DNA from 2 places in the Ruminococcus sp. 1001136sp1 genome. Region 2 is predicted to be linked to the other one. Evidence: predicted binding sites of a transcription regulator. Region 2 holds the regulator's gene; the other holds the start of a gene.
What was found. Region 2 encodes NrdR, which represses ribonucleotide reductase genes. Its sites were predicted from a motif close to CACNANATNTNGTG; they were not measured.

Region 1 (23,293 bases), on a different contig from region 2:
CACTACCCGTTTTTCATCTGCATACTTCTCTTTACACCATACATGGATTTTTCCGCCTGGTTCTGTAAATTTCACCGCATTATCAGAAATCGCATTCAGAAGCCGTTCCAGATAAACAGGATTTCCGGTTAATAATATATGACTTAGCTCTGACCTTTCCCAATCCACGATGTATTCTATATTTTTCTCAGCTGCCTGAAGCTGCTTTTCTGTGTTGGTCCTGCTCAGAATTTCTGTCAGATCAAAAGTAAGCTCCTGGTCAACAATATCTCCCGACTCCAGTTTATTCATATCCAGTATATCATTTACAAGAGAAACCAGATATCTGGAGGATTCCATGATCTTATCCCTGCACTTCTGCTGCATTTCAGGGTCATTGGGATAACGGTTTGCCAATTCGATCATACCTATGATCCCATTCATGGGAGTTCGGATATCATGGCTCATATTAGACAGAAATCTGGTTTTAACCGCCGCATCCTTCTTCGCTTCAGCAGCCTGGTATATAAGAGTCTGCTCCCTTCTCTTCGCATCACTGATACTTCGGATTGCACAAAGAACATGGGTCAGGCGGCCGTTTTCATCCCTTTTCTTTTCAATAAAGCGCAGACTATGCCAGCTTCCATCCTTCATCCGGTATTCCAAAACGACAGATTCTTCGTCTTTCATTCGTTCCGGTAGTGTAGAGATATCTGTAAATTTTTCAAAAGCATCCTGATACTCTTCTGCCACCTGTTCACGGCAAACTCTTCTGTTGTTTTCAGACAGAGTACCTGAATGAATATATTTCAGATGCTCCACATCCCTGTTGGAAATTTCCTCAAAATAATCTGCCTGGATATCAATTCTGGAAATATACTGGTATGTTCTGGCAATGGAGGAAATGATCTCATTTCCCAATCTGGCCTCATCCAGAGTTTTTCGCAGTTTCTCCTGGATTTCCTTCTCTTTGTAAAGGATACTGTCTATATTGCGATATCCAAGAAAAACATCAAAGGTCTCATCCTCTGTCTTTCCCTTCACTACATAGGCTTCATAATAGCTATCTTTTCCTTCCTTTGAAACACTGTGGTAATGGTAAGTAAGCTTCTCTTCATGTAAAAGCCTTCTTTTCATATTTGCGCAAAGATGCCAGTCTATAAACTCTTCTTTCTCTTCATCCAGAATAAAATTGTCTGCATATCTTCTCGCATATTCATCAAAATTTTCAGCCGGATGGGGATCTGTCTCCGCCAGCTGCCTGGCATTGGTATTCGCATCCAGTCTCAGTATTTCATATTTGCCGGAATTAAGCTCTATCCGGTATAAGGATACATACTCGGGCAATAATCTGCTTAAAACATATTGTTCTTTCACCGGATAATCATTTACATCCTGCCTTTGATCGTCTGTCTTTGTTTTTTCTCGTGAAAGCATAATACCGTTTTAAATTTATCCTTTCTTTTGCTGTTAACATTTGTTTTTGCATGCCAGGCATAAACCACCACGGACGTTTCTGGTGGAGCCGCATAACTTGCAAACCTCTGTTATTTCCGGCTTCCAATCGCTGTCCAGCCTCTTCAGGCCTCCGCTGACCTGATTCAATGCTTCATCATCCAACTCAACAACTGCCTGGCTCACAGGCTTCATGCTCTCTTTTTTGTCATTCGCTTCTTTCATAATAGTTTCCTCCTGTATATGATTTTAATACGATTTCACTTTTTACTATAGTCAATTATACAATTTTTCACCTGTGTCTTCAACTATTTTTTGGCATTTTAGCCAAAACGTTACTAGTCACACGCTTCGAAATAATATCTCTGTTTATTCACGCCTGCTTCGTCTGTACTCCATAGCAGTCATACCGCAAGATTTCCGAAAACTCTGCGCCAGATAGCTCTGGGAAGAAAAGCCTGCAAGATGGGCAATGTCAGAAATATCATGATCTGTATTTTCCAGAAGATTTTTGCAAACCTCAATCCTGCGCCGGTTCAGATAATTAATGGGAGAAATCCCATAATATCGTGTAAACTCGTGGCTTAGATAATATTTGTTCAGATGACTTAATGCCGCCAGCTGATCCAGATTGATATCTTCCCCATAGTTAGAATCCAGATAGCGCTTGACCTGTGCACACTCCTTACTTGGATGAAAAGAAGGCACCAGCTGGAAGCCGGAATCTGTTATCCTGCGAAGCTGGGCAATAAGAATGGAGAGCGTATGTCTGCAAATCTCTTCATAACCCTCTTTTTTCTCATCTAATTCCTGAAAAAGGGAGTGGAAATAAAACAAAAGATCTGTATTAATCTTCCGGCAGTTGAAAATCTGGAATTCCTTCTGATCCCGGAAAGAAAAACTAATTCCATCCACTCCTACAGTATAATAAGAAAGGGGCGCAGCGCTCTGAGAAGTTTCCGTGTGCAGGATATGTGGATTGATAATGACCAGATCGTCCCTGGCAATGGAAAACCGCTGATTTTCTATAAGAAATTCGCCGCTTCCTCTGGAAACATAAAAAAGCTCCGTAAAAGCATGGGTATGAGGAATGCTGGGCCAGTCCTCTTCGTATCTGGAGGATGAGGCATTCACCAGAACTGCTTCTGTAGAAAGTGGATTATCATTGGAAAAAGAAAAGGAACGTGTACTCATAGATTCTCCTTATGTATCATAAGCTATAGTTTGTTGTCCGCGCTGTCGGCTCCCGATATTCCGAATACAGCGTTTTCAAACAACAGGGAATAAACACTCGCACACTTAGAGTACCATAGAACGGAAAATACAGCAATATTTCTAAAAACCTTAGCAACAACTCTGTTGAAAAACAGCTGTCAAAAACGTATTCTTATATTACAGAAAAAACAACTATCAAACAATGTTAACAACCCTTGTAAATAAAAAAAAGAAAAGCGAGGTCGCAAAATGGAACAGAAAAAAGGCAGAGTTACTATTCCTACCAACCTGGATGTGGTAAAGGAAACACTGGATATTATGAATGAGTGGGGCGCAGATGCCATCCGTGACTGTGATGGAACCGAATTCCCACAGGAGCTGAAGGACACTGGTGCGAAAATCTACGCTACCTACTACACCACCCGAAAGGACAATGCCTGGGCAAAGGCTAATCCGGATGAGATCCAGCAAATGTACATTATGAGTTCTTTCCACACCGCAACATCAGACAAACTGGAAATCCACCTTATGGACCACCTGTACCCGGATATGCTGAAGGTGAACACACGCGATGATATCACAAAGTGGTGGGAAGTAATCGACCGTACCACAGGAGCAGTGGTTCCGGCAAGTCAGTGGCATTATGATGAAACGAGCGGAAATGTGGTAATTACACCTGTAAAACTGTTCCATGAGTATACCGTCAGCTTTCTGGCTTATATTATGTGGGATCCGGTACATATGTACAATGCAGTGGTAAACGACTGGAAAGATGTAGAGCCGCAGATCACCTTTGATGTGCGCCAGCCAAAAACAAGAGCTCATTCTCTGGAGCGCCTCCGCAGATTCCTTGATACCCACCAGTATGTGGATGTGGTACGCTTCACCACCTTTTTCCATCAGTTCACCCTGATCTTTGATGAGCTGGCAAGGGAGAAATATGTGGACTGGTTCGGTTATTCCGCATCTGTCAGTCCATATGTGCTGAAGCAGTTCGAAAAAGAGGTTGGCTATCCCTTCCGACCGGAATACATTATCGACCAGGGCTACATGAACAATACCTATCGCATTCCATCCAAGGAATTCAAGGACTTCCAGGCATTCCAGCGCCGCGAGGTCGCGAAGCTTGCAAAGGAAATGGTAGACATTGTCCATGAATATGGCAAAGAAGCCATGATGTTCATGGGTGACCACTGGATCGGCATGGAGCCATTTATGGATGAGTTTGCTTCCATCGGTCTTGATGCTGTGGTTGGAAGTGTAGGAAATGGTGCAACCCTGCGTCTGTTCAGCGATATTAAAAATGTAAAATACACGGAAGGACGATTTCTTCCATACTTTTTCCCGGACACCTTCCACGAAGGTGGAGACCCGGTGAAAGAGGCGAAGGTAAACTGGGTAACTGCAAGGCGTGCCATTCTCAGAAGCCCCATCCAGAGAATTGGTTATGGCGGATATCTGAAGCTGGCTCTTCAGTTCCCGGATTTTGTCCAGTACATTAAAGAGGTCTGCCAGGAATTCCGCACCCTTTATGATAATATCCAGGGTGTGACTCCTTACTGCGTGAAACGTGTTGCTGTGTTAAACTGCTGGGGGCGCATGCGTTCCTGGGGCAATCATATGGTACATCACGCAATCTATTACAAACAGAATTACTCTTACTTTGGCATTATTGAGGCATTAAGCGGTGCACCCTTTGATGTATCCTTTATCAGTTTTGATGATATTCTGGCAGATAAGGATCTGCTGAAAAAATTTGATGTTGTGATCAATGTAGGGGATGCGGATACTGCGCAAAGCGGCGGCGAGTACTGGGTAAATGAAACCATTATTACTGCTGTAAAGGAGTTCGTTTACAATGGCGGCGGTTTCATCGGAGTTGGCGAGCCTGCAGCCCATCAGTGGCAGGGAAAATTCTTCCAGCTGGATGATGTACTGGGTGTGGAAGAAGAAAGAGGCTTCAATTTAAATACCGATAAATACAACTGGGAGGAACACAGAGACCACTTTATTCTGGCTGATGCAGAAGGTGATGTGGACTTCGGTGAGGGCAAAAAGAATATTTTTGCGCTTCCGGAAACCCGGATCCTGATCCAGAATGACCATGAGGTACAGATGGCAGTAAAAACCTTTGGAAAAGGCCGCGGTGTTTACATCAGCGGACTTCCATACAGCTTCAGAAACAGCCGTGTGCTCTACCGTGCGGTTCTCTGGTCTGCATCTGCCGAGGACGAACTGAACCGATGGTATTCCACCAATTATAATGTAGAGGTCCACGCTTATGTAAAGAATGGCAAGTACTGTGTCGTAAACAATACTTACGAGTCACAGGATACAGTCGTCTATAAAGGAGATGGCAGCAGCTTCCCGCTTCATATGGATGCAAACGAAATTAAATGGTACCAGATTTAATAGTCATAGGTTTATTATAATTAAACCACATCCTATTTCAATAATTCTGTCACGAAGTGTTGGAAAATGGCGCGAATGGTATTATAATAAACCTATCACAAAATAAAGGAAACCATTATGAGAATTGCAATTGTTGATGACATTAAAGAAGAGCGTGACAAGCTCGCAGACGTACTGACGAAACAGCTTTCCAGACGTGGGATTCACGTAAATTTATTTGAATTTGAAAATGGAGAAGATTTTCTTATTGCGGCAAAGGAACGTCCTTTCACCGTCGTTTTTCTGGACATCTACATGAGTGGTGCAAATGGGATCGAGACTGCCAGAGAGCTTCGGACATTTGACTCGGATGCACTTTTAATTTTTACTACCACTTCTACGGATCATGCTCTGGATGGGTTCAAGGTCCGTGCCATGCACTACCTTGTGAAGCCATATCCCGAAAATGAAATTTCAGACCTGATCGATGAGGTTCTGTCCCGGATCCCGGATTCCGGAAAATACATAGATATAAAAGTAAATGGAAGCAATGTACAGGTTCCGTTTCGACATATTATATACGCAGAACATTTTTCCCATATGATCCATATTCACACTACCGGCGGCAAAGAGCTGATCACCCGCCAGTCCTTCGAAGCCTTTACTGCATCCCTGAAAATGGATCCAAGATTTTATCTTTGCAGCAGAGGCGTTGTGATCAATCTGGAGCATGCTGTTGATTTTGATGGAGCCCTGTTTATCCTGGACGATGAAACCCGGATTTCCGTCAGCCGGAAGCTGGTTAAAAATGCAAGACAGACTTTTATGGATTTTCTGTTTCAAAGGGGACATTGAATATGAATACTATATTAAGACCTGTTCTGGAGCTTACGGTAATGATTTCTGGTCTGTTCCTTGCCTATCTGCCGGTACAGACATATCTGAAACAACCGCCCGGCAGACTGGCTGCATGGCTTGCACCTCTTCTGGCAGGAATCTGTCTCCTGGAAGGAGGATTTTGTTACTTTCTTAACATCCCTACCAGCTCAGTGCTTTTTCCCACTCTGCTGGTACTGATGCTGATCTATCACAAAAGCCTGACTATCTCTATCTGGAAATCCGGCAGCATTTTTCTGGCAGTATGTGCGGTCTTTGCCTGTGTAAACAGCCTTTCCAGAGCAGTAAATGCCATTGTGGCAGAAAGACTTGGACTTCCAGAAACAGAAATCTGGTTTCACACCAGTGCCGGTATTTTTTACAATGTAATATGTCTTCTGTTCGTTGCTGCCGCCTGGTACCCGGCCTCCCATGCAGCCCACACTATGATTGATGACGAAAATTTAGCCCAGACCTGGTATGTTTTCTGGATACTGCCACTGATTTTTATAGGTCTGAACCTGTTTATGATTCCCAAATATGAGGGAACTCTGTATACCGGACGTATTTTGCAGGGCTACATTGTGATCAGCCTGGTGCTTCTTATAATTCTCATGCTGTTTTACACAATGTTTCTTATGATGGCCAACAGCCTGAATAAAAATGCAAGGCTTCAGCAGGAAAACCATTTTCTCTCCCTTCAGCAGGCACGATATGAGAACCTTTGCTCTGCCATAGAGGAGGCAAGACAGGCACGACATGATATCCGCCATCACTTTTTGCAGCTTTCTTCCCTGGCTGAAAAGGGAGATCTGGAAAAAATAAAAGAATATCTTTCCAATGCAAACAGTAAAATCCCAGACTACAACCTGCATTTTTGTGAAAACCAGGCGGCTGACAGCGTAATCAGCCATTATGCCGCTCTGGCAAAACGAGAGAACATTCCTTTCCAGGCAAAGGCAGATCTGCCAGCCCACATTTCCATAGACCAGATTGATATGTGCCTGGTTCTCTCCAACCTTCTGGAAAATGCTCTGGAAGCCAGCCTGAAAGCAAAGTCTTCCAACAGGAGCATCCATGCAGGGGTTTACCTTCATCATAAGCACCTTCTCCTGATCCAGGTGGAAAATACCTTTGAAGGGAAAATACAGGAGAAAAATCATATTTTCCAGTCATCCAAGCGTACCGGAAACGGAGTGGGAATCCAGTCTGTCCGCCACATTGCAGAAAAGAATGGAGGAGACAGCAGCTTCACTTATGAGAATGGTGTTTTTACTGCTAAAATTATGCTGCGCATACAGAAAACAGCCGTTTCTCATCCATAAGCAAAGCAGAGAGGTTTCATGCAGACACACTCTGGAGCGTATCTGAAAAATCATTCCCGCAATCTGCACGCCCCACTTTGCGGTATATTTTCCCCGAATCCAACAAAAAAAGAAAGCTGCAGAACAATATCAGAAATGATACTGTCTGAAGCTTTCTTTTTCTGCATCAATAAACTACAAATGCCATGACCACATACACCAGTATGGATACCAGGCAATACAGAGAATTGGTGGTGGAAACATAAGCGCTTCCATCCTCACTCTTCAGGAAGGTCTGCATACTGAATGTGGCTGGAGCGGACATGTAGCTGATCACTGCAAGGTTCAAAAGAAGATGATCCCCTACTATGTAATGTATTGCCAGCAGCACTCCCCCGATCATAACTGCCTGAAGAAGAACACGAAGTACGATGGTCCTGATACATGGGGAAAGAAGTTTCTTATCAAATTCAATGCTGAATCCTACCACCAGCAGAATAACTGAGGTTATGGAAGTGGTGAGAATGTTCTCCACACTTGTATAGGTACCTGCAAACGGTCCGGCAAGAAGCTTCTGCACCACACCGGTAAGTCCGGCAATAATTCCCAGCACACTTGCAATAAACGCCGGTGTGCGTATTGCACTGGAAAACAGTTTTCCCGGATCGATCTTTTCCCCGTTTTCCACCTGTCCGAGCATTCCCATATAGACGCTGAAGCCAAACAGAAGACCTGCAATATCCAGCACAGCGATCTGGGAAAGATTCTCCGCTCCGCAAAGGCTGGTATATAAAGGATAGGCCATGGAACCGCCTTCGTATACACTGACCATAAAGGGCAGATATTTCCGGTAACGCTCTGCCGGCATAAGCGGGCGGAGTAAAAAACCGATGCTAAAGGAAACAACCAGCATTACAAACATAATTCCAACCAGAATTCCGGTTTCTTTATTATATTCTGACGTAGCAAGGGCATGGAAAATTGCCACAGGAAGCATGATCTGGGTCACCAGAAGCTTCATATTGTTAATTCCATTCTGATCCAGCAGTTTCAGCCGCTTGCAGGCCATACCCAGAAGGATCATCACCAGTACGGGCAAAATAATTTCCAATACTTTCATTCTATGCACACTTTCTATGTATTTCTTAATATTGTATTTTGGTATTTCTTAATCCAGACTCTTCCTGATTTCTTACCTTACAGGATATTTCGTATGGCAAACTCTTCTGCCAGAGCGTGTCTGAATAGTTCTTTTATTCATCAAAATCGGTCTCAAATACTCCCTCAGGCGTACGCATGGTAAGAACCCCGAGATTAAAATCATCATCCATTACCGTGATATGATACTCAAAGATTACATCATCCTCAAACTTGGACAGCAGAATATAGCTTCCGTTCTCTTTTCCCTCGATCTGGTCGCAGATATCATCATACACATCTGCACCGGAAATCTCACGCGGATAACCGGAAGCTTTGATTTTTTTCTCAATTGCAGCGTATAATTCTTCCATTTTATGTTCTGCAGCAGTGCATGCCATCAGGGCTTACCCTCTCAGTTCTTTTTGACTGCCGCATACTCCTTTCCTGAATTTTTTTCGATTAAATATGATTGTATAATATCCGCCCCTGAAATGTCAAACCACATTTTAACCAAATCCTGGTTATCGTAATTTCTTCGTGAGCAAAGAAATCCTGATTTGTATGATTTCGTACCATACTTCTCGTTTTTTGTATAATTTTTTATAAATTATCTGTTATTTTATTCTACTCTCTACATTTTTTCCATGGCTTTTGTGTTTTTTTGTTTTTTCTTTTGTGTATTTCGTTGTGTTTTTCTTTGTTTTTGATATTTTTCATTGTTTTTTTCACCAATTTCTGTTGACATCTGACTGTTTTTGTTGTATGCTATTTTCTACAGAGAGGCACTCCATTTGGTACAAGGATGTATCTATGGAATGCCTCAACTCGTATCTAAAGGGAGGTAATACTTATGAAAATGAAACAGGTTTTAGCAACAGGCGCAGCTTTATCAATGGCTCTCTCCATGGCTCCGGTCACCGCATCCGCCGCAGACAAAGTAGACATAAACGTCATTGCTGCACAGTATGGCCAGCAGACTGCTGACTGGTGGGCGAACTTCGTGACAGAATTTAATGAAGCAAACCCGGACATTAACCTGAACGTAGAGGTTGTTTCCTGGAACGATATCTACACCGTAGTAAATACCCGTATCGCCAATGGCGAAGCTCCTGATGTCCTGAATATCGACGTATTCGCAGATTATCAGGCAGATGATCTCCTTCTTCCGATCCAGGACGTTGTTTCTGAAGAGACCTACAGCAAGATGTACGATGCATTCCTTGCACAGTCTGAAGTAGACGGAACTGTATGGGCTATCCCGGATCTTGCATCTGCACGTGCTATGTACTATAACAAAGACATCCTTGATGCAGCAGGCGTAGAAGTTCCTACTACATGGGATGAGCTGAAAGCTGCTTGTGAAGCCCTTAAAGCTTATGATGACAGCATTTATCCATGGGGTATCGATATGACTACTGACGAAGGTCAGGCAGCATTCGCATACTACACCTGGAACAACGGCGGCGGATTTGTTGACAATGAAGGTAACTGGACACTGAACAGTGAGCAGAACGTTGAAGCAATCCAGTACGCAATCGATCTTGTAAATTCCGGTTACACAAACACCGATCCTGCTAACGATACCCGTTATGATCTGCAGGATATGTTCGGCGCTGGCAAAGTAGCTATGCTCATCGCACCGAACAGCTTACCTACCTACATTGCTACAGGCGGAAATGAAGTAAACTACGGCGTTGCTTCCATTCCTTCCAATACAGGCGAGTCTGTATCTGCAGGTGTTATGGACCGCTTCATGTGCTTCGATAACGACTACTCAGATGATGAGAAAGCTGCTATCTCCACATTCTTTGATTATTTCTATGATGATGCTCGTTATACAGAGTGGGTTGACATGGAGGGATTCCTTCCGGCAACCAAGTCCGGCGGCGAGGCTCTCGCAGCAGCTAACGAAGATATGGCAAGCTGGATTGATATCTTAGACAGCTGTAAATTCTATCCAACAGCGAAAGCAGAATGGGCAGATGTAAAACAGGGCGTTATCAACGTAGAGCAGAATGCTCTTCTTGGCGGCGACGTTCAGGAATTACTGGATGACCTTCAGGCAGAAATCGCTGGCTGATCTTAATCCACTGTTTTTCCCATTACGAGGAAGATAATGGGCCGGACTTACGGGTCCGGTCCATTTTTAAGTTTGCGAAGCAAACGCTACTTCTTGTGCCAGGCACAAGAAGGTTCCACCTTTTTGCGAAGCAAACACTACTTCTTGTATTTGTCACAAGAAGGTTCTGTTTTTCTGCGTAACAAACGCCGTTTTCTGTGCTTGTCTGCGCAGCGTCAACGCTATTTTTATAAAAAGAGAGGTATCCCTGTGAAGAAAAAATTCAAAAAAGTGGAACCATATGTATGGATCCTGCCAAGTGTCCTTCTCATGGCAATTTTCATCCTGGTTCCTATTATCTTTGTATTCCGTATGGCCTTAAGCGACGTCAGCAAAGCTGGTCTGATCAAAGGCTTCGCCGGATTGGAAAATTTCCGCAAGGTAACAAGCAGCCCTGTTTTTGCCATGGTGCTGAAAAACACCCTTGTGTGGACCGTTGCCGTAGTCGGCATCTCCACACTCCTTGGATTTATCCTTGCGATCCTCCTCAACAATGAATTTAAAGGCCGTAAGCTTGCACGTGCCGTTGTTGTTTTCCCATGGGCCACAACCCTGATCGTTCAGGCAAGTATCTGGAAATTCATCATCGACACAGATTACGGTACCTTAAATACACTGTTGATGAAGCTTGGCATTATTGACCACGCTGTGAACTGGACTCCTACTGCCGGTGCTTATTTCGCCTGGGAAATTGCCTGCGGTATTTTTGTTACCATTCCATTTGTAACCTTTACCGTACTTTCCGGTCTGCAGAGTATTGATGCCAGCTACTATGAGGCAGCAGCCGTAGACGGAGCCAGCTACTGGCAGAAAATGTTCCAGATCACCATCCCGCTGGTACGTCCGAATCTTACCATCAGTACCATCCTGAACATTATCTACGTATTTAACTCTTTTCCGATCATATGGACCATCACCAAGGGTGACCCTGCCAACCGTACCGACACCCTGGTTACCTATCTGTACAAACTGGCCTTCTACAATGGCAAACAGGGACAGGCAGCAGCCGTATCTGTTATCGGCTTCCTGATTCTTCTTTTCTGCGCCAGCCTGTACATGGTTTCCGTACTGAAGAAAGGAGACGAATAATATGGCAAACACCAATGCTTCAGTTAAGAAAAAAAATACCAGAAACACAGTTTTGCGTGTATTACTCTATGTAGTGATCATCGCCATCTGTCTGATAACTTTATACCCATATTTTGTAACTGTATGTACTGCTCTTAAAAGCCGCGCGGAAATCTTTTCCATGAATGGAACTATTTTCCCTGTTGAGGCCATCTGGTCCAACTTCACAGACGTATGGAAGCTGGCTCCCATGAGCAATTACATGATGAACTCCATTGTGATCGCAGGAGGCTCCACTCTTCTGGCTATGGTCTGCGGTATCCCAGCTGCTTATGCCCTGTCCAGAATGAAATTCAAAGGCCAGACTGCTTTTCTGGGATTTGTTATTGTCTCCCAGATGTTCGCACCGGTTGTACTTCTCATCGGTATCTACAAGGTTATGATGGCGTTCCATCTTACCAACAGCATTATCGGCCTGATCTTTATCAACGCAGCATTTAACCAGGCATTTGCTATCTGGCTGCTCCGCGGTACTTTCCTGAGCATCTCCCCTGAGATGGAGCAGGCTGCCACTATTGACGGCTGTAACCGCGTACATGCCCTTTTAAGGATCCTTCTGCCTGTTGCTGCACCTGGTATCGTTACAGCGCTTATTTTCGTATTTATCAACGCCTGGAACGAATATACAGTGGCACTGACACTGATCTCCACTGATACCTTCAAGCCTCTCACCGTTGGTATCAATATTTTCAATGGTTACAATATGATCGAGTGGCAGTATCTGTTTGCTGCTTCCCTCTATGCAATTGTTCCAGTTGTAATTCTGTTCGTCGGAATTGAAAAAAATCTGGTTGGAGGACTCACTTCTGGTGGTGTCAAGGGTTGATTTTTATTTTTTTCCAAGTATAATAGAGGAAGATGCGGACGCGAGAAAGGGTTGCCCAGGGCAGCCCTTTGTTCATGCCCCGTAACTATTCAGAAGGCAGTATTCCGCCAGGTGTTTTTGTGAACATTGTTCACAGCTGCGGCGCGAAATCATACAAAGCATGTTACTGGTCATCCAGTAACTGTTTTATTGTGTACGGTAAAATTTCACATACGGAATAACCCCGATGATTCCGCACATTTCAGGAACTCTATACCGGAGATCACCGAATGATTCTTCTGTCCTGCTGACGAAAATTCAGCACATTTCACAGATTTTTAAAATCAATGGTTTTGACCTTGACTTTTCTGTAGAATACTGTAATATTGATAGTGCACAACATCTAGTATGTAATTAAAGATTTAAACACAATATATGGAGGGATTTGAAAGAATGAGTACTGAGGTCAATGCAAACGTCATTAAACGAAATGGCGTGGAAGTTATTTTTGATAAGGCGAAGATCATCAACGCCGTTGAAAAAGCGAATGAGGAGGTTTCCAAGCTTCACAGGCTGAGTCATTACCAGATCACAGCGCTTGCTGATATGATTGCCACCCGTGCCCTTGAATCCTCCCACGCTGTCAATGTGGAAGATATTCAGGATATGGTAGAGACCGGCATTATGGAGATGCGCGGTTATGAGGTTGCACAGAAGTATGTGCGCTATCGCTACAAGAGAGAGCTTACCCGCAAGTCCAATACCACAGACGACAGCATCCTTGCTCTTCTTGACCAGATTAATGAGAATGCCAAGCAGGAGAACTCCAATAAGAACCCTACTATTAACTCTACCCAGCGTGATTACATGGCAGGCGAGGTCAGCAAGGACCTGACCATGCGTGTTCTTCTTCCTGAGGAGATCGTAAAGGCTCACGACGAGGGAATCATTCATTTCCATGATTCCGATTACTACGCACAGCGTGAGCATAACTGTGACCTGATCAATCTGCAGGATATGCTCCAGAACGGCACGGTTATCAGCCAGACACTGATTGAGAAGCCTCACAGCTTCTTTACCGCATGTAACGTTACCACACAGATCGTCGCACAGGTAGCCAGCAATCAGTACGGCGGACAGTCCTTCTCTCTCGCCCATCTGGCTCCTTTTGTAGACATCAGCCGCCAGAAGATCCGTAACAAGGTAATCGAGGAACGTAAGGCTTGCGGTGAGCCTCTTGATGATGAGATCATCCAGAAGGTATCGGAACGCAGACTGAAGGATGAGATCCAGAGTGGTATCCAGACGATCCAGTACCAGCTGATCACTCTTATGACCTGTAACGGACAGGCACCATTTGTAACGATTTTCATGTATCTTGATGAAGTTCCGGAGGGACGCACCCGTGATGACCTTGCACTGATCATCGAGGAAGTTATGAAGCAGCGTATGCAGGGTGTTAAGAACGAGCGCGGTGCGTGGATCACACCTGCATTCCCGAAGCTGATCTATGTGCTGGATGAGGATAACATCCACGAGGATTCCAAATATTGGTACCTCACAGAGCTTGCAGCGAAATGTACTGCCAAGCGTATGGTTCCGGATTACATCTCAGCCAAGATCATGCGCCAGTTAAAAAACGGCAATGTTTACACCTGCATGGGATGCCGTTCCTTCCTTACCGTTGAGGAGAAACAGAAGAACCCGGACGGTTCCTACAAGTTCTACGGTCGTTTTAACCAGGGTGTTGTTACCATTAACCTTGTAGATGTAGCCTGCTCCTCAGACGGCGATTTTGATAAGTTCTGGGAGATTCTGGAGGAGCGCCTGGAGCTTTGCCACAGAGCACTCCGCTGCAGACATGAGCGTCTTCTTGGCACAGTTTCCGATGTTGCCCCGATCCTGTGGCAGTATGGTGCTCTTGCACGGCTTAAGAAGGGTGAGACCATTGACAAGCTTCTTTATGACGGCTATTCTACGATCTCACTTGGATATGCAGGTCTCCATGAGATGTGCATGAGAATGTACGGAAAGCCTCATACAGACCCTGAGGTTCGTCCGTTTGCGCTGAAGGTTATGCAGCGCCTCAATGACAAATGTGCCCAGTGGAAGGCAGCTGAGAACATCAGCTACTCTGTATATGGCACTCCGATGGAATCCACCACATACAAGTTTTCCAAATGTCTCCAGAAGCGTTTTGGCATCATTCCAGGAGTTACGGATAAGAATTATATTACAAACAGCTATCACGTTCACGTTACTGAGGAGATCGACGCATTCTCCAAGCTGAAATTCGAGTCTGAATTCCAGAAGCTTTCTCCAGGAGGAGCCATCAGCTACGTGGAAGTTCCGAATATGAAGCAGAATATTCCGGCAGTTCTCTCTGTTATGAAGTTTATCTATGATAACATCATGTATGCAGAGCTGAATACCAAGAGTGATTTCTGTGATGTCTGCGGATATGACGGAGAGATCCAGATCAAAGAAGACGAGAACGGCAAGCTGATCTGGGAATGCCCGAACTGCGGTAACCGCAATCAGGACAAGATGAGCGTTGCCAGAAGAACCTGCGGATACATCGGTACCCAGTTCTGGAACCAGGGACGTACCCAGGAGATCAAGGATCGTGTATTACATCTGTAATAAGTAATGGTTCCCGGGTTTTCTGTGAACTACGTTTACAGAACCTTATATAACGTTACCACTGAACATAACACTCCGGACAGTTTTCTGAATTTCATAATTTTGATTTCTGTCCGGATTTTTTTGCATAATGGTATTTTACTATGAAAGTCCTGAATCGTGTTTGAAAAAGGCTTTCTGCAAGATGTGTGCATTTGATTATCAGGCACAGAAGGAAAAGAGGAATCAGTTATGAACTACGGAAACATTAAATCCTACGACATAGCAGACGGCACAGGCGTGCGTGTAAGCCTGTTCGTATCTGGCTGCAGGCACCACTGTAAGGGCTGTTTTAACGCACCTACGTGGGATTTTAACTACGGTAAGCCATTTACCCGGGAGATACAGGATAAGATTCTGGAGCTGCTTGCTCCTTCTTATATAGAGGGCTTCTCCTTACTTGGAGGAGAGCCATTTGAGCCAGAGAACCAGCCTGTGCTGGCAGAGCTTCTGGAAGAAATCAGACGTACCTTTCCGGATAAATCCATCTGGTGTTACAGTGGATATCTTTTTGACAAAGATATGGTTCCCGGAGGTAAGATCTACACTCCTTTTACAGACCGGATGCTCTCCTGCATCGACGTTCTGGTAGACGGAGAGTTTATTCAGGAATTGAAAAACCTCTCCCTTCAGTTCAGAGGGAGCAGTAATCAGCGAATTCTGCATTTAAAGGATGGTAAGCTTATTAAAGAAGGCCTGTGATACGGGTCTTCTTTTCTTATATCTGCATTCGAATAGTTGCATTAGTTTTTACATCCGGGTAACCCAAAATCCCCCTCCTGTCTAACAGGAGGGGGATTTTATTACACTTTATTTATTTTGCTTTCGCATATTTCGGTGTACTGTAAGAAGAATAGATTGGAACACCTGCTTCGTTGTTTCCAACGGCGCGTACTTTGTAATAATACTTGGTTCCAGCCTTCTTGGAGCTCTTGTCAACGTATTTCACTGTGGAGCCTTTTGTAATAGTTCCTACCAGTTTATATCCGGAACCTTTCTTAGTGGAACGGTATACCTGATATCCGGTAGCTCCTGTTACTTTCTTCCAGCTGACAGTAATCTTGCCCTTTGTTGCTTTCGCTTTTGGACTGGTTGGCTTCGCGATCTTTGCTGTGGAAACTATAGCACTTGCAGATTTGCTTGCACCACTTGTGTATGTTGCGTCAGCAGAATCTTTGTACTCATAGGACTTACCATTCTTGTAAGCAATTACATAATAGTAATATTTTACTCCTGCTTTCGGTCCTTTGTACTCTGTGCTTGTTGCACCATTATAGGTGTACTTGATCTCGCGATCTGTAATAGTCGTTTCCTTCAGTTCACTAACGAATTTATATCCGCTGACTGTTGTGGAATCAGCAACATAATTCGGAACAGTTGTACTGGAACCGTAACTATAGCTGTAAGAATTGCTGTCTTTGTTATATCTGTTCCAAGAAGAGGTGGTTCTGTATACACGATAGTAATCAGCACCTGCTACCGGATTCCATGTTACAGTAATACTTCCATCTGCTTTGTTTGCAACCGCTTTTACATTGCCAGGAGTTGCTAAAACAGGATTAACTGTTGCTCTGATTTCATTGCTGTATTCCTGTCCTCTGTATGCACGTACACGATAGGTTGTTTCCGTATCTGCTGCCGGGAATGTAATGGAAGATGTGGAAGCTTTCAGTGTCTTATAGGTTTCCCATGCACCAGTCTCTTCATTTCTCTTCTCAACCAGATAACCCTTTCCTGCATATACCGGCTGCCAGCTTAACTTCATCTTACCGTTTGCATAAGAAATTCTGTTAACGGTAGTCATCTCGAAGCTAAGATTTGCATATACACCTTCATCAATGTAATACTTGCTGTTTCCTACAGTCTTGTAAGCTCTTACAAGATAGTGATAATCCATACCGCTCTGAAGCTTCTTGTCTGTATAACTGGAAGCCTTTGCACTTGTAGTCTTGATCAGTTTATACTTAGCAAAATTGTTGGCCATGCCAGCTGCTACAGTATCTCCAATAGAAGATCCTTCACATCTGTAAATCTCATATCCCTTAGCACCTTTGATCTTGGTCCAGGACAGTTTTACAGAAGTTGTACTCTTAGGTGTTGCTTTCAGTTTCAGCGCACCGCCCCAGGTAGTAACCTTATTATAAGCCCATGCTCCATAAGTGGTCTTGCCTGTTTCGGAATCATAATAATATGGTCTTACTCTGTAAGTATAGGTGGTATCTGCTTTCAGTTTGGTGTTCTTATAAACGCTGTCTGTAGTTTTGGCAATTGTTTTATATTTCTTGCCATTCTTTCTCTGGATCTGATAGCCGGTAAGCCAGCTTTCTGATCCGCTTTCAGCGCTCATCTTTAAGGTAACGGTCTTAGCTGTGATAACATTTGTTACAGATATATTCGGCATACCAGCGTTAAATGATGCTGTATTTGTGTATGCACTGTATTTCTGTGCAAGTGTAGCTGCCTTATCATTTTTTACACGGGCACGCACATAATAGGTCTTGCCTGGTGTAAGTGATTCAAAGTAAAGTGTTGCCTTATTATTCTCACCAGAAATACAATCTGTAACCTTGTAATCATTTACAAATTCAGGTGATTCGGAATACCAGAATTCTACATCTTCTTCTTTTCTTACAGTTCCGTCATAGGAGAATACATAACCATCCGGTGTTTTCTCAACCAGCTTCAGGTTACTGATCGCTGAAGTGGCTTTGGATACATTGACAGCTACTACATTGGAAGGAGTACCGTATTTCTTGTTTCCGCTCTTGTCTTTTACATAAGCGACAACTCTTACATAGGTTGCTCCTTCTTTTAATAAGGATTTTCTCAATGTAAGTGCATCATCATCCTCATAGTACTCATCTTCATCTTCATCATAGTAACCACTGGAAGAAGCTGTTACCCAGTCCTCTTCGGAAGGCTGTGCCTTATCTGTGTACTGGAGTTCATAAGAGTCGCCATCTTCCAGAACAGCATCAAAACGGAATTCGAAGCTGTTTTCAGATTCTTTATACATCTCTAAGCCAGTCACATTCTTAGGTGCCTTTTCTGCATCTGTAGTGAAGGAGACTGCTGCAGGTTTCAGTTTTGCAACCTCTTCCTCTTCCGGTCTGTCTGCACTGCTCACTGCACGAACATAATAGGTTTTTCCTGCTTCCAGATTACCGTTGTTTTTGCTGATCTTCAGTTTCGCAGAACCAGCTGAGCCATCATAATAGACGCGGCTCCAGTCACTTGCCATAGTTGCAGTAGTAAATTCTGTGCCTGTTGCAATCTGATACCATACGCTGTTTAAATCAACCTTTGCACTGTATGTGAAATAATAGTAATTGTCGTCAGCTTTCACATACTGAAGATCTGTGATCGGCTGAAGAGCATCTACAGTAAATGCTGCGGACGGTGCTGACCAGTCGCCCTCTACTGTCTTTGTGACTTTCTTTCCGTCTGTATCAACGGTATAAGTGCGTACTGCACGTACCTGGAAGGTATAGGATTCTCCAGGAGCCATTGCCTTGATCGGATCGCCATTCTCATCTCTTACACGGTCAAATGAAACCTTAGGATCTGTTGTATATGTATACAGATATTCATCTTCATCTTTAAGCTTTGACAGGGAAACACTTGGGAAATTACTGCGACCGACGCTGTAATAGGTCTTATCAACAGTTCCGTCATCCTTCAGAGAAGCTGAGCGCACGTATTCACGTCCGGCAGAATCTTTTACAAGGATTTCATAGCGGTTTACATTGTCAAGTGCATTCCAGCGCAGGGTTGGCTCACTGTCCTCTGTGTTTACGGTTACACCGGAAACAGCTGCAGGCTTCTCACTGGTACCTGCATCTGAAGCGGTTACTTTGTATGCAAATGCATTGGACCAGTCTCCGTATACTTCCTTGCCATCATCTCCGATCTTAACAGCACGAACAGAAAGATTATAAGTCTTTCCATCTTCAAATGCATAAACAGGCTGACCGGTAGCCGGGTAAATAACAGGTTCCAGAACTCCGTCTACACTTGTATAAGTGTTATAATCAGAGTCATCAAATGAATATCTGGTGCCGCTTACTCTGGTATAACGGCCACTCTTCCGATCGGATGCCAGCGACTCAAAGTACTCACGTCCAGCTTCGTCTGTGATCTTAATCTCATAGCTGTCTGCATTCTTATCCGGATTCCAGCTGAGAACATAAGAAGAAGCTGTTACACCGGAGACTTTCTTCAGGCTTGTATCTACAGCTTTATAAGTTACTGTATAAGCGTCAGACCATTCACCTTCCTGCTTCTTGTTTGCACCATTCTCATATCTGTAATTAATTCCGCGGACACGGATGGTATAGGTTTTACCTCTTTCAAATTTGAACTCTCCGTAGGTTCTTCCTAAATAGAAGTTTGGATAGGAATAATTGGAATCTGTTGTAAAGGCAACTTTTCCATCTACTTCAACTTCGTACTGGGATACATATGTATTCTGGATACGGTTCCAGCTTACATATTCATATTCATCGTTGTATTTGAAATTACCGGTCTTCTCTGGTACAAGACTGCCGCTGTCATCTGCTTCTACAACCAGCTCATTGGACCAGTCGCCTACCTTCTTCTCGCCGCCGGAGCCTGTATATGCACGGACTTTAACGGTATATTTCTTGCCTTTCTGGAAAGCACCGATATATTTTCCGTCTGCATCAGAAGCGACTTCATAAAGACCTGTGGTGTCGTTCTTTTTAAGCAGATAACCGTAATTCTCATAGAAATTGAGCCAGTTACCTGAAGCAGTTACATAGGAGGGTTCCTTTGCTCCATATGCATAAGAATAATATTCATTTCCAGCTTCATCCTTAATGGAAACCTCGAGGTTCTGGTTCTCGCCGGATACCTGAATCTGATTCTTTCTTTCAGCTGCATAAATTGTCACACTCTTCGGCTCAGCGACCTTCTTTGCGTAGGTATAATCTACAGCGTCAGACCATTCACCATATGCAACAGTTCCATCTGCGCTGTTACGGTTTACGGCGCGAACGGAAACCTTGTATGTCTTGCCATTCTCAAGACCTGCAATATATCCGTCTTTACCGTCTGGTTTGTATACAAGGTTTCCTTCTGCGTCAACCTTGAACGGCCGCATGGTAAGATTTGTAAGACTATAGCTTAAGTTGACTGTGGACGGATAACCGGTCTCTGGCTCGCTTGCATTATAATTGTAGCGGTAAGTGTACTCTCCGTCTGTTACACGGATCTGGTATTCATCTGCCTTCTGGTCCGCATACCAGATAAGGACATTCTTATCCTCCTCATCAAATGCAACATGTCCAATCTTGCCAGGTGCCTCTGCATCAAAAGCAGCAACCTCATCGGTGCTTCCGCTCTCTTCTGCATCTGCAACTGCCTCACTGTCACCGAAGCCCTCCTCGGTAACAGCTGCCACTGCGGTTTCATCTCCGAAGCCATCTGCCTCTACAGCAGCTTCCTCTGTGATGTCCGCTTCCGCTGCCGGAGACTCAGATACGAAATCTCCTCCATCTGTAAAATCTGACGCCAGAAGTGGTGTCGGTGCGGAAGTTGCGGTCATTGCCGCTGCAATTGCAATGGCAACAGACTTATTGAGTGTTTTCAAATCTTTCTTCATACATTTCCCTCCATGAATTAAATTTATTGAAATTGATCAATAAGTAGTATGGGGAAATTATAGCGTATTACTCCGTTTTAGGCAAGCGTTTTGTGAATAATTTATGTATTTTGTGTAAATAAACACACATTACCAACACCCATTTGTATTTTTCTGATATTTTCTCTTTTTTCTGACAATTAAGTGTTTTCTTTACATTTTGACTATTTTAGTGTTTTTTCATATTCCGTCAAAATACTGTTCATTTCGTAGCGCTTTAACTGTCTGATCAGTTCTTCTGCATTAATATGAAGCCGCATATCTTCCAGGCTTTCTTTTATCTCAATGTCACGTTTCATAGTTGCCAGCTGTTCGCTTAAGTATACCATCTCTTTATTTGTTTTCAGTGCTTTCAGAGGGCTTCTGCCTATTCCAAGGTTTTCTTTCCAGAAAGTATTCAGTTCCTTTTCTTTCTTTGCCACGTCTTCGCAGTCCTCAATTGCTTCATAGATCGCGTCCAGGGTTTTATATTCTGCTACAAGCGGCGCTGCTGCTGAGGAAACGCCCTTACAGCCTGGAATTCCATCGCCTGGATCTCCAGTGATCGCCAGAAGCACAGGAATCTGTTCCGGATATACCCCTTCCTCAGAACAGACAATTTCCGGTGTATATTCAAATACATTAGAAGGGAGTTCCTCGTAAGCCTCTTTTCCAAACAGGCCATATGCATCCTTTAAATTCTCCAGCTTATCCTTCGTAACAACACGCCACATGCGGGTATATTCGCTTACCAGCTGAAAATAATCGTGATCCTTGGTAAGCACATAAGTCTGCAGATCCGGGCCCTGGAATTTCTCCACAAGAGATGCCGCATAATCGTCAGCCTCATAGTCCTGGCTCATAAATACCGGACAACCGATTGCTTTCAGAAGCTCTTCCATCTGGATAAACTGTTCTTTTAATGGCTGGGCAGTCTCCTTGCGATTGGCTTTGTAAAAATCGGCGCCAAGCTGGGTACGGCGGAAAGTATCTCTTGTCATGTCAAAGGTAAATGCCACGTATTCCGGCTTTACCTTCTTATAGACAGCCAGAAGGGTGCGAAGCATGGTGAACATGGCATTTGTGTATTTTCCATCGGAGGTGTGCAGGATTTCCGAATAGTGTCTCTCTTTTTCCTCGTCCGTCTTTGCGAAAAGGATAGATTTGGGAAGATTTCCGTAATAGGATGTAGACAGCATGGAGGAGCCGTCGATGATCAGAAATTTTGGCATGATTGTTCTCCTTCTATGATTATTTGACAGTCTCCTAACAAAGCGTTGATTTTTACACACTGTCAGGAAGTGTCTTTTCAATATCTGATATGATATCAGACCTGTAATTTTTCTCAATCTCTCTGTAAGTATACCATAAATTTATCTTATCTGAAAAATTTCCAAAAATTTTTTCAGATTTCGTGTTATTTCTTTCTCTGGTTTTCGTATATATAGTGAAGGGAGCAGAAAACAAAATTATTTCTGAATTCCCGCTTCTACGTAGAATGAGGAGGTACTCAATGAAAAAAATAATTTTAACCTTATCCGGCGTTCTTTTTGTGATCGTCACCGGATACTCGCTACTGATCTGCATGATGAACGGAATTCCGAATTTGGATCAGCCGGCTGCTGCCTTTTACCTGGCGAAAGCAATTCTGTTATCCTTTAGCCTTCCTCTGGTAACCTTAGGTCTCTTCGTACACTGTTTGCAGCTTAGACGAAAGCTTGATAAGAAGAACCAGTTGTTCCGGAATGCGATGAAGGAGCTGATAAAAAATCGCCAGACCAGCTGCAGGGATTCTGGAGATTCTGATTTCCAGAGCTTTAAAAATTCACTTACCTGTCTGTTCTGTGCCTTTGCAGAAGATTCCGGTCTCAGCGAAGAGGATCAGAAGGACTTGCTGGATTTTATTGACAAATTTTAAGTGAGGGACTTGCATGCTTTTAATCTGTATGAGCATAGCAGGAACAGTACCACTGATCATCTGTCTCCTGCTATTGCTTCTCCAAAGGAAAAAATTTTCATACCGGCTTGGCCGGAACCTGGTGTTTCTGAGTCTGGCGGGGTATTTGATACCGTTTCAGGTGGTTAAATATCTGATGCCGATGGATGTTTTGAGAAGAACAGATGCTCTTGCAAACATCTCTTATTACATCAATTTTGATGACAAAGGATCAATTTCTTATCACGGAATCTCATTATGGATGTCCGACTGGATTCTTATGATTGGATTATGCTGGCTATTTTTAATCTCAGGCTTCAGTATTTACGAAATCATAAAGTATCACCTGCTCACGCGAAAGCTGAAAAAGATTACTGAGAAAAGAACTTGTTTCTTACCTGGAATCGGGGATGTAGAATACCGTATTTCTCCCCTTATTGGTTCTCCTTATACTATAGGTTTCCTGAAGCCTTTCATTGTCGCGCCGGAGAGCCTTGAGGATTCCCGATTGTCAGAAATGATTTTGCGGCACGAATATTCACACCTGTGCTGCCATGACTCAGCTGTAAAGCTGCTCTGCCTGTTAGCCATTTGCCTTCATTTTTATAATCCGTTAACATTG
Region 2 (8,063 bases):
GAAAGTAAGGATCATGTAAAACTGATCACACATCATGTATGGGAAGAATATATGGAAGTGGTAGAAGACATTCGGCACACGATCGGAAACAGACAGATCTACCAGTTAAGAAAAGAAACCATAGAGCGGATCTTCGGTACAGCGAAAGAACAGCATGGATTTCGATATACACAGTATGTAGGAAAAGCACGGATGGAAATGAAAGCCGGGCTTATCTTTGCATGCATGAATTTGAAAAAACTGGCAAAGATCCTGGAAAAACGAGGTTGAAACACAGCCAGATTTTTGTTGATTTTGAAGAAAATAAAAAGAAAAGAAGTTTTAAAAGAAAAATGGTGCTGGCCATAATCCCCAACACCAAGTTTGTCTACAGTCTGAGCCGGTGTTTTTAAACACCGGCTTCATTTGTTATATGGCAGCTGCTTCATAAAGAAAAATGGCTTATTTACTGATTTTTGCTTTTGCAGAAAGTCCCTTACTCTTGAAGAGCTTTTTGTAGGTGGAAAGCTTGCTTGCTGGTACTTTTACTTTCAGCTTCTTGTAGTTGTTTCTGCCGGCTTTGGTGAAAGCACTTTTTCCTACGGTACCGGAGGTAAGCTTCTTGGACTGAATGCTGACAGAAATAAGGGCCTTGCAGTCGTAGAATGCTTTTTTGCCAATGGAAGAAACTTTGTAGCCAATCTTTACAGTCCGTAAAGCACTGCAGCCCTGGAAAGCACTGGTGCCGATGGAAGAAATATTCCTGGCAATGGTTACTTGTCTTAGCTTCCGGCAGTTTTTGAAAGCTCCGGAAGCAATGGCTGTGACTTTATAGGTCCGACCGTTTGCCTTCACAGAGGAAGGAATTGCTGCAGTCGTGATGGCTTTGGACTTTGACCGCTTTAAAGTAACAGAGGTACCATTTTTATTAACTGTGTAGACATTGTAAGAATCACTGAAGGATTTCACTACTGTAGTCTGAGGTTTATCATCTTTGTTATTTGAACTTGAGGTAATCTGGAAATCTAAGGTAATAGTTCCAAAATAGTTGTTCTGGCCTGTAATGGTTACAGTGGCAGTTCCGACTTTTTTGTTATTGCTGTAGGTAACTTTATAATCCTGTCCTTCTATAAGTTTTTGCTTTCCAAGAGTAATAGTTGGAACTGGTTTTAGAGCTTTTCCAGTATAAGCATAAGTCGCTTTAACTCCGGTTACAGATGCCTGAGAAAGGTCGCAGGCATAACCAATGTTGTTCTTACGTGCATATGTAATGGCAGCTGAGTTAGAGGAGGCATAAATGGTGGCGTAATATACATGACCGCCGGAATACCAGTAGGAGCCTTCCCATACAATGTCATCCCCGATGTTGATTACGCTGTCTGGCAGAGTGACTGTTTCAAGATTAGAGCAGAAAGCAAAAGCTTCCTTTCCAATAGTGTGGACACCGTTTTCAATTACGACTTCCTTCAGATTGGGCAGATAATTAAATGCATTTTCTGAAATACTGGTAATCCCGGATTTTATAACTATTTTTTTTACCTGATTTTTCATGGACTTCCATGCCGTGCCGCTCCAGAAACTGTAGCCTCCCTGAGTGGAAGAAACGGGGAAACGATCGTTTTCATCCGTGGAGATATTAAGTGCACCCTGACCGGAAATAGTGAGAACACCATTTGCAAAATCCCAGGTAGCATTTTCACCTGCAGTACGGTAAATCTTTTTGGAGGCTGTGCCGTCATTTGCATCAATAGAGTAAAAATTAACAGTATTGGCATTGGAGGCGTAGTAAACAACCTTGGAATCTTTAACGACAGGCTGGCAGTCGGATACGGGCGCAGCAGTGGTGTATTCCCTGCTAAGTACATTTCCCTTACCATCAACAAAGAGGTAATGAAGAGTACTGGAAGAAAGAGAATCATCAGCAGATGCGTAATTTTCTGACGAAGAATCGTCTGTATTTTCATATTCTTCCCAGGAAATCATGAAACGGTTTTCTGTGATTGGAGTGATCTTTACCCCCATAAAACTCTTTCCATTGCCAGTGTAGTTGGTAAGGTATTTTACAGAGGTTGCTTCTTTTGAAAAATCGGAAACAGGAGTAATTGTAAGGTAAATATTATGAGGAGTGTCACTTGTCACATTGTCATACTGGGACTGGTCGATGGTCGTTCCGATACACAGTACACTGTCAGCAGAAACAGCCATACCATCTACGCTTGCGTAGCAGTTCAGTGCCCATACGGAAGTACGGGAACCACCATAAGGAAGAAGCTCGATAGTTTTTTCATCAAGGGTGGTACTGTCGTATCTGGAAAGTTTGGTACAGCGGGAACCTTCGCTTTGCTCCAGAACATACAGATAAGAGGACTGCGATTTGATATACTGGGCAAAGGAGTGCCACAGATCACAGCTTACGATCTTTCCGGTCATGGAAGCCTGGTCAACGGCAATCATAAGGAATCCCTGATGTCCCTGTCCAACAGATTTATCTACATAGCCTTCATGACCGGTTACAATATAGAGAGTTCCGTTGGTTTCTGTCATTTCCACACATCCGTAATCGAATGGATAGCGAACCTCTCCTCCAAATAAATCCGGATTGCTTGTAATGGAAGCCGCACCGCTGCGATTCCAGTTTGTATCATATCGGATGACACGGATAACCTCGGCGGAATTATCTTCGGCGGTGTTATTTTGTCCCTCTACCAGGTAATATCCATCAGATCCTGCATAAAAACCACCCCATAAAGGAAGCTCCATGGGAATTTCTCTTTTGTCTGTAATCTGCAGGCTGTTGTCATAGTATTCAATACCGACGCTGTTTGTTTTGCGGAATACTCGCATATAGCCGTTGGAAATAGAAATAAGGTCAGAAGAACGCCTTAATTTAACACTAAGGTTATCTTGCGCAGTAGGGGTGAGAGAGGCTGCCTGTACCTGTCCTGGAAATGCCAGCAGATATAAAAACAGACAGCAAAATAATAGGGATGTCAGTTTTTTGATCTTTTTCATAAGTTTCTCCTTGCTGTGTTGCTTTTCATGATTCTTATTATAATAAGTTTTGGGTAGAGTTGCAATCATAATGATAATGTTTACAGCAGAAAAAGTGAAAAGCTGTAAAAAAACAGCAATTCTACATTTTTTATGGAGATTTCTGACATGGCACCTACCTGTGGAACTGTTTTGTGAGACTCATCAATAATAAGAAGGAAATCATCACCAAAGTAGTCCAGAAGTGTATAGGGCGGCTGTCCTGGTTCAAGACCGGAAAGATGCCTAGAATAATTTTCGATTCCGGAGCAGAAGCCGGTTTCCCCGCTCTCTGGCGAGGATTTTTCTAATTTAAAAATTTCTTCAATTCATCCATAAAGGTACTGACATCTTTAAACTCCCGATACACAGAAGCGAATCGCACATACGCCACCGAATCCAGATCTTTTAAATGGCTCATCACGATTTCTCCGATTTTCGTGCTGGAGATTTCTTTATCTTCGGCATTAAAGATGTCGCCTTCTATGGCATCGATCATGGCTTCCAGCTTATCGCTGGCAATGGGACGTTTGTAGCAGGCGCGGCGGACACCGTTGATCAGTTTATTGCGGTCGTACTGCTCACGGTTCAGATTCTTCTTGATTACGGTTAACGGGATTGTCTCCACATTCTCATAAGTGGTAAATCTTCTTCCACAGGAATCGCACAGTCTTCTGCGTCTTATGGAATTGGTCTCTTCCACTGGTCTTGAATCTACTACTCTTGTATTATCCTGATTACAGTATGGACATCTCATGTATTTATTTCCCCTTCCTCATGTCTCCCCTTCTGCCATACAATCCGGGCAGCAGACTTTCCTCTTTTCTGTTCGCTCAGTAACATAAAACGGACTGAATTACCTATTTCTTATTATACTTTAATCATAGAAAGTATGTCAATAAACTCCATACATATTTTCAGACTTTTTGCATAATATCATAAAAAACAGGTGCTTTTCATGCGTATTTGCGAATTAAAGCAAAAAGAAGTGATCAATATCTGTACCTGCCGTACACTTGGCTGTCCGGTGGATGTGGAATTTAACTGTGAAACCGGATGTATTACCGCCCTTGTGGTTCCCGGACCTGGCAGTTTCTGCTTTTGTTTCTGGGGAGCCGGAAGTGAATATATAATTCCATGGAATTGTATCCGGCAGATCGGAGATGACATTATCCTGGTAGAAATTGATGAAAAGTATTGCTGTAAAAAGGCTTAATTCTATTTTCCCAATTGTCAAGGGGCAATAATTTTTATATTTTCCCGAAAAAAGAATATTTATCCTCCCACGTGAGAATCATTGTTACTGTTCACTTCGTTCTCAGCAGCACGCTTCGCGATGCACAAAAGGAGGATTCAAATAATGGCACTTAACAAAGTTGAAATTTGCGGAGTCAATACATCGAAGCTTCCGGTACTGAAGGCAGAAGAAAAAGAAGAGCTTTTTCGCAGGATCAAGGAGGGTGATGAAGAAGCCAGGGAACTTTACATTAAAGGAAATCTGCGGCTGGTTCTCAGCGTGATCAAGCGTTTTTCCAACAGCAGCGAAAATATGGACGATCTTTTTCAGATTGGCTGCATTGGGCTTATAAAAGCAATTGATAATTTTGACACTACATTGAATGTAAAATTTTCCACTTATGCAGTGCCTATGATCATTGGAGAGATACGAAGGTATCTTCGTGACAATAACAGTATCCGGGTGAGCCGGTCTCTGCGGGATATTGCTTATCGAGCAATTTATGCAAAAGAAACCTATATGAAAACAAATCTGAGGGAGCCTACCATTGCGGAAATTGCCAGCGAAATAGGGATAAATAAAGAGATGATCGTATATGCTATGGATGCGATACAGAATCCGGTGTCACTTTTTGAACCGGTTTATACGGAAGGCGGGGATACGCTTTATGTGATGGACCAAATCAGCGATAAGAAAAACAAGGAGGAGACCTGGGTAGAAAATCTGTCCCTCCGGGAAGCTATAAACCGGCTGAATAAGCGGGAACGGCATATTATTGATCTGCGTTTTTACGAGGGCAAAACCCAGATGGAGGTGGCCCAGGAAATCGGGATTTCCCAGGCACAGGTCAGCCGGTTGGAAAAGAATGCACTTAAAACCATGCGGAATTATCTGAGAGCGTGACGGAAATCATGGATCCCGGCATCACGAAATCCGCCCCTTAAATGGTCTGCTGCATGAATATATATTGCAAAATCGCTGGTTGTTGACCAGCGATTTTGCTTATTATGCTGCTATTCCAGAATGCGTTTGAAAAAGGCCTTCTGCAAGATGTGCGTCACAATTTGTGGGAGATTTTGTCCGGATGAGGGCGCCGTAGCGGGCTACGGCAACCGAATTCGGGCAAAATATACCGCAAAGTGGGGCGTGCAGATTGCGGGAATGATTTTTCAAGTACGCTCTAATGCCTTTTCCAATTCTTTTATTACAATTTTAAGAGCTTTAATTCTCGCATACTTCTTATCTACAGATTCCAAGATATGCCATGGTGCATAGGTGGTGCTTGTCTTGGCAAGCATTTCATCTACAGCACATTCATAAGCATCCCATTTTTCGCGGTTGCGCCAGTCTTCGTCGGTGATCTTCCACTGTTTTTCAGGATTGTTCTGACGGTCGGTGAAGCGGGCCAGCTGGGTGTCTTTGTCGATCTGGACCCAGAATTTGATGATCACGGCACCCCAGTCGGACAGCTCCTTCTCGAATTCATTGATCTCGTTGTAGGCACGTTTCCAGTCGTTCTCGCTGCAAAAGCCTTCCAGACGCTCTACCATTACGCGGCCATACCAGGTGCGGTCGAAGATGGCAATGTGACCGTCTTTGGGCAATCTGGTCCAGAAGCGCCAGAGGTAATGACGCGCCTTTTCGTGAGGTTCCGGGCTGGCGATTGGATGGACCTCAAAGCCACGGGGATCAAGGGCTTCTGTGATCCGCTTAATATTGCCTCCTTTTCCGGCTGCGTCCCAGCCTTCATAAGTAATGATCACCGGCACACGCTTGCGGTACAGACGGTTATGCAGTTCGCCCAGCTTCTTCTGGAGATGCTTCAGCTCTTTCTTGTATTCTTCATCCTCGATCACCTTGTCTGTCAGTTCGATTTCCGAAAGCTTCGGCATTTTCTCAAGCGGAAAAATGTTTGGGAGAAGCGGTGCGCTGTGTGTGCTGTTCTGCAAGGCTACCTCAATGTTATTTACCATTATTTCAAGAACCTGAAGTTCTACGAAGTTGCGGTCTTTTGCATCAATAATATACCATGGTGCAATAGAAGTATTCGTATCTGTCAGATAGCGGTCGAAAACCTTCTGGCAATGTTTGTAATGTTCGTTCTGCCACTTGTCAAAGGCATCCACACGCCATTTTGTATCCTGCTCTTTGTTAAGCTTCTCAATACGTCTGGTCTGCTCTTTTTTGTCAATCTGCATGAAAAATTTCAGAACCAGATAACCGTTGTCTGTGAGCTGTCGCTCGAAATGTTTGATGCTGTCGATCCGCTTTGCATAATCCTCTTCTTCCAGACCATTCAGACAGTCTTTGCAGGTCTGCTCCATCCAGCCAGAATCCAGAAAGGTAAATTTGCCGGCTTCCGGAATCTGATTGAAATACCGGTACAGAAATGGTCTGCGCAGTTCATCCTCTGTAGGCTTTGACATGGTTGCTACTTTAAAGAAACGGGGATCAATGTATTTGATCACTCTGCCGATTGTGGTACCTTTGCCAGATGCCCCCCAGCCTTCAAAAAGTACCAGCACAGGCAGCTTGTGTTCTTTCAGCTTCATCTGCTGCTGATACAGCTTCTCGCCAGCTTCTTTAATCCGTTTCTTCAACTCCTCTTTTTCCGGAATCTCCTCCGGGATCCAGGTTTTCAGCATAAACACGTCCTCCTCACGTACTATTATTTTCAAACTTAAAGCATTTTTTCTGTTAAAAGCAAATTCTATTTTTTTATATTCATATTATTTTCTGCATTATAACATAATCATTCCCATTTTGCACGAATTTAACAAACATTTAACCGAATTTCGATTGCGATCGTTATCCTCTTATATACAATCCGATATTTTTGTGTTATTATTAAAAATCATATTTTGTGTAGGTTTTACGAACACATAGCGTTTTGTATGTTGCGCCTTTCTTTTCGTAGCTCAGATGTTTAAACTTACCCAAGGAGGAAGTCCCATGCCTTTATCTGTCTTCATAGAAATGACCCTGTCTGCCATCCTTACCGTCTGGTCGCCTGGTCCCAATAATATTCTTTTGCTGTCCACAGCCAGCAAATACGGCATTTCCGGTAATATCCGCTTTATGACCGGAATCTGGAGCGGATCTCTCACTTTGATGTGTCTTTCCGGACTGTTCTGCAGTACTCTTGGGAAAATCATTCCAGGGATCCAGCCGGTTATGAAATATCTAGGCGCAGCTTATGTACTCTATCTTGCCTTTCAGACCTGGCGCAGGATTCCGCCCTCTGACAATGTCCAGGACAAAAAGCCAACCTGGCTGATGGGATTTTTCCTGCAGCTGATAAATGTAAAGATCATCATCTATGGGCTGACCATGTTTTCCGCTTATATTCTGCCCTATGAGGCAAGGGTTCCTATACTGTTTTGCTTCGCTGTATATCTGATGTTTCTTGGAGCCCTGGGAAATCTAATCTGGGCATTTGCGGGAAATGTACTGAAAAGATTTTACAGCAGTCATTATAAGCTGATGAATGGAATCATGGCCCTGCTGCTGGTGTGGTGCTCTCTCAGGATCACTGGCTTACTGTAAGACAGACCCAAAAACACCTCCCGGAATATGTTGGTCACTCACATTCCGGGAGGTGTTTTCTATAGGGCACTGTTCAATTTATGAGGCACATGTATCAAATTGATACACGCTTATGCTGTCTTACTTAAATGCATCCACCAGTTCCTGACCATCGTCATATCCCTGGTTTTTCAGTTCTTCTACAAACCACTGGTCTACGCCTTCTACCGCCTCTTTAAAGGAATCAATATCCATATCCTCTTTTGCGGTAAAGGTAACGCCATTTTTCTCT

Region 1: a site for NrdR is predicted at 12,808-12,821, ahead of nrdD (anaerobic ribonucleoside-triphosphate reductase). Genes of this name have one in related genera too.

Annotation. Positions count from the first base shown of each region.
Region 1 is NZ_JBDPGY010000003.1:131,378-154,670, reverse strand. Features, by position in the region: gene ABHC48_RS04090 (ATP-binding protein) at 1-1,416, opposite strand, end outside; gene ABHC48_RS04085 (hypothetical protein) at 1,450-1,659, opposite strand; gene ABHC48_RS04080 (helix-turn-helix domain-containing protein) at 1,804-2,628, opposite strand; gene gnpA (1,3-beta-galactosyl-N-acetylhexosamine phosphorylase) at 2,899-5,061, shown strand; gene ABHC48_RS04070 (LytTR family DNA-binding domain-containing protein) at 5,179-5,895, shown strand; gene ABHC48_RS04065 (sensor histidine kinase) at 5,898-7,241, shown strand; partial or broken gene ABHC48_RS04060 (DUF6783 domain-containing protein) at 7,266-7,340, opposite strand; gene ABHC48_RS04055 (AEC family transporter) at 7,408-8,340, opposite strand; gene ABHC48_RS04050 (hypothetical protein) at 8,474-8,731, opposite strand; gene ABHC48_RS04045 (extracellular solute-binding protein) at 9,211-10,440, shown strand; gene ABHC48_RS04040 (sugar ABC transporter permease) at 10,690-11,568, shown strand; gene ABHC48_RS04035 (carbohydrate ABC transporter permease) at 11,570-12,433, shown strand; gene nrdD (anaerobic ribonucleoside-triphosphate reductase) at 12,866-15,055, shown strand; gene nrdG (anaerobic ribonucleoside-triphosphate reductase activating protein) at 15,287-15,796, shown strand; gene ABHC48_RS04020 (fibronectin type III domain-containing protein) at 15,909-20,717, opposite strand; gene ABHC48_RS04015 (5'-3' exonuclease H3TH domain-containing protein) at 20,921-21,967, opposite strand; gene ABHC48_RS04010 (hypothetical protein) at 22,249-22,653, shown strand; gene ABHC48_RS04005 (M56 family metallopeptidase) at 22,667-23,293, shown strand, end outside.
Region 2 is NZ_JBDPGY010000009.1:186,862-194,924, reverse strand. Features, by position in the region: partial or broken gene ABHC48_RS10205 (transposase) at 1-348, shown strand, start outside; gene ABHC48_RS10200 (leucine-rich repeat domain-containing protein) at 442-2,991, opposite strand; gene nrdR (transcriptional regulator NrdR) at 3,317-3,766, opposite strand; gene ABHC48_RS10190 (YlmC/YmxH family sporulation protein) at 3,968-4,225, shown strand; gene sigG (RNA polymerase sporulation sigma factor SigG) at 4,370-5,149, shown strand; partial or broken gene ABHC48_RS10180 (DUF6783 domain-containing protein) at 5,252-5,359, opposite strand; partial or broken gene ABHC48_RS10175 (DUF6783 domain-containing protein) at 5,336-5,386, shown strand; gene pap (polyphosphate:AMP phosphotransferase) at 5,416-6,891, opposite strand; gene ABHC48_RS10165 (LysE family transporter) at 7,199-7,792, shown strand; partial or broken gene dctP (TRAP transporter substrate-binding protein DctP) at 7,913-8,063, opposite strand, start outside.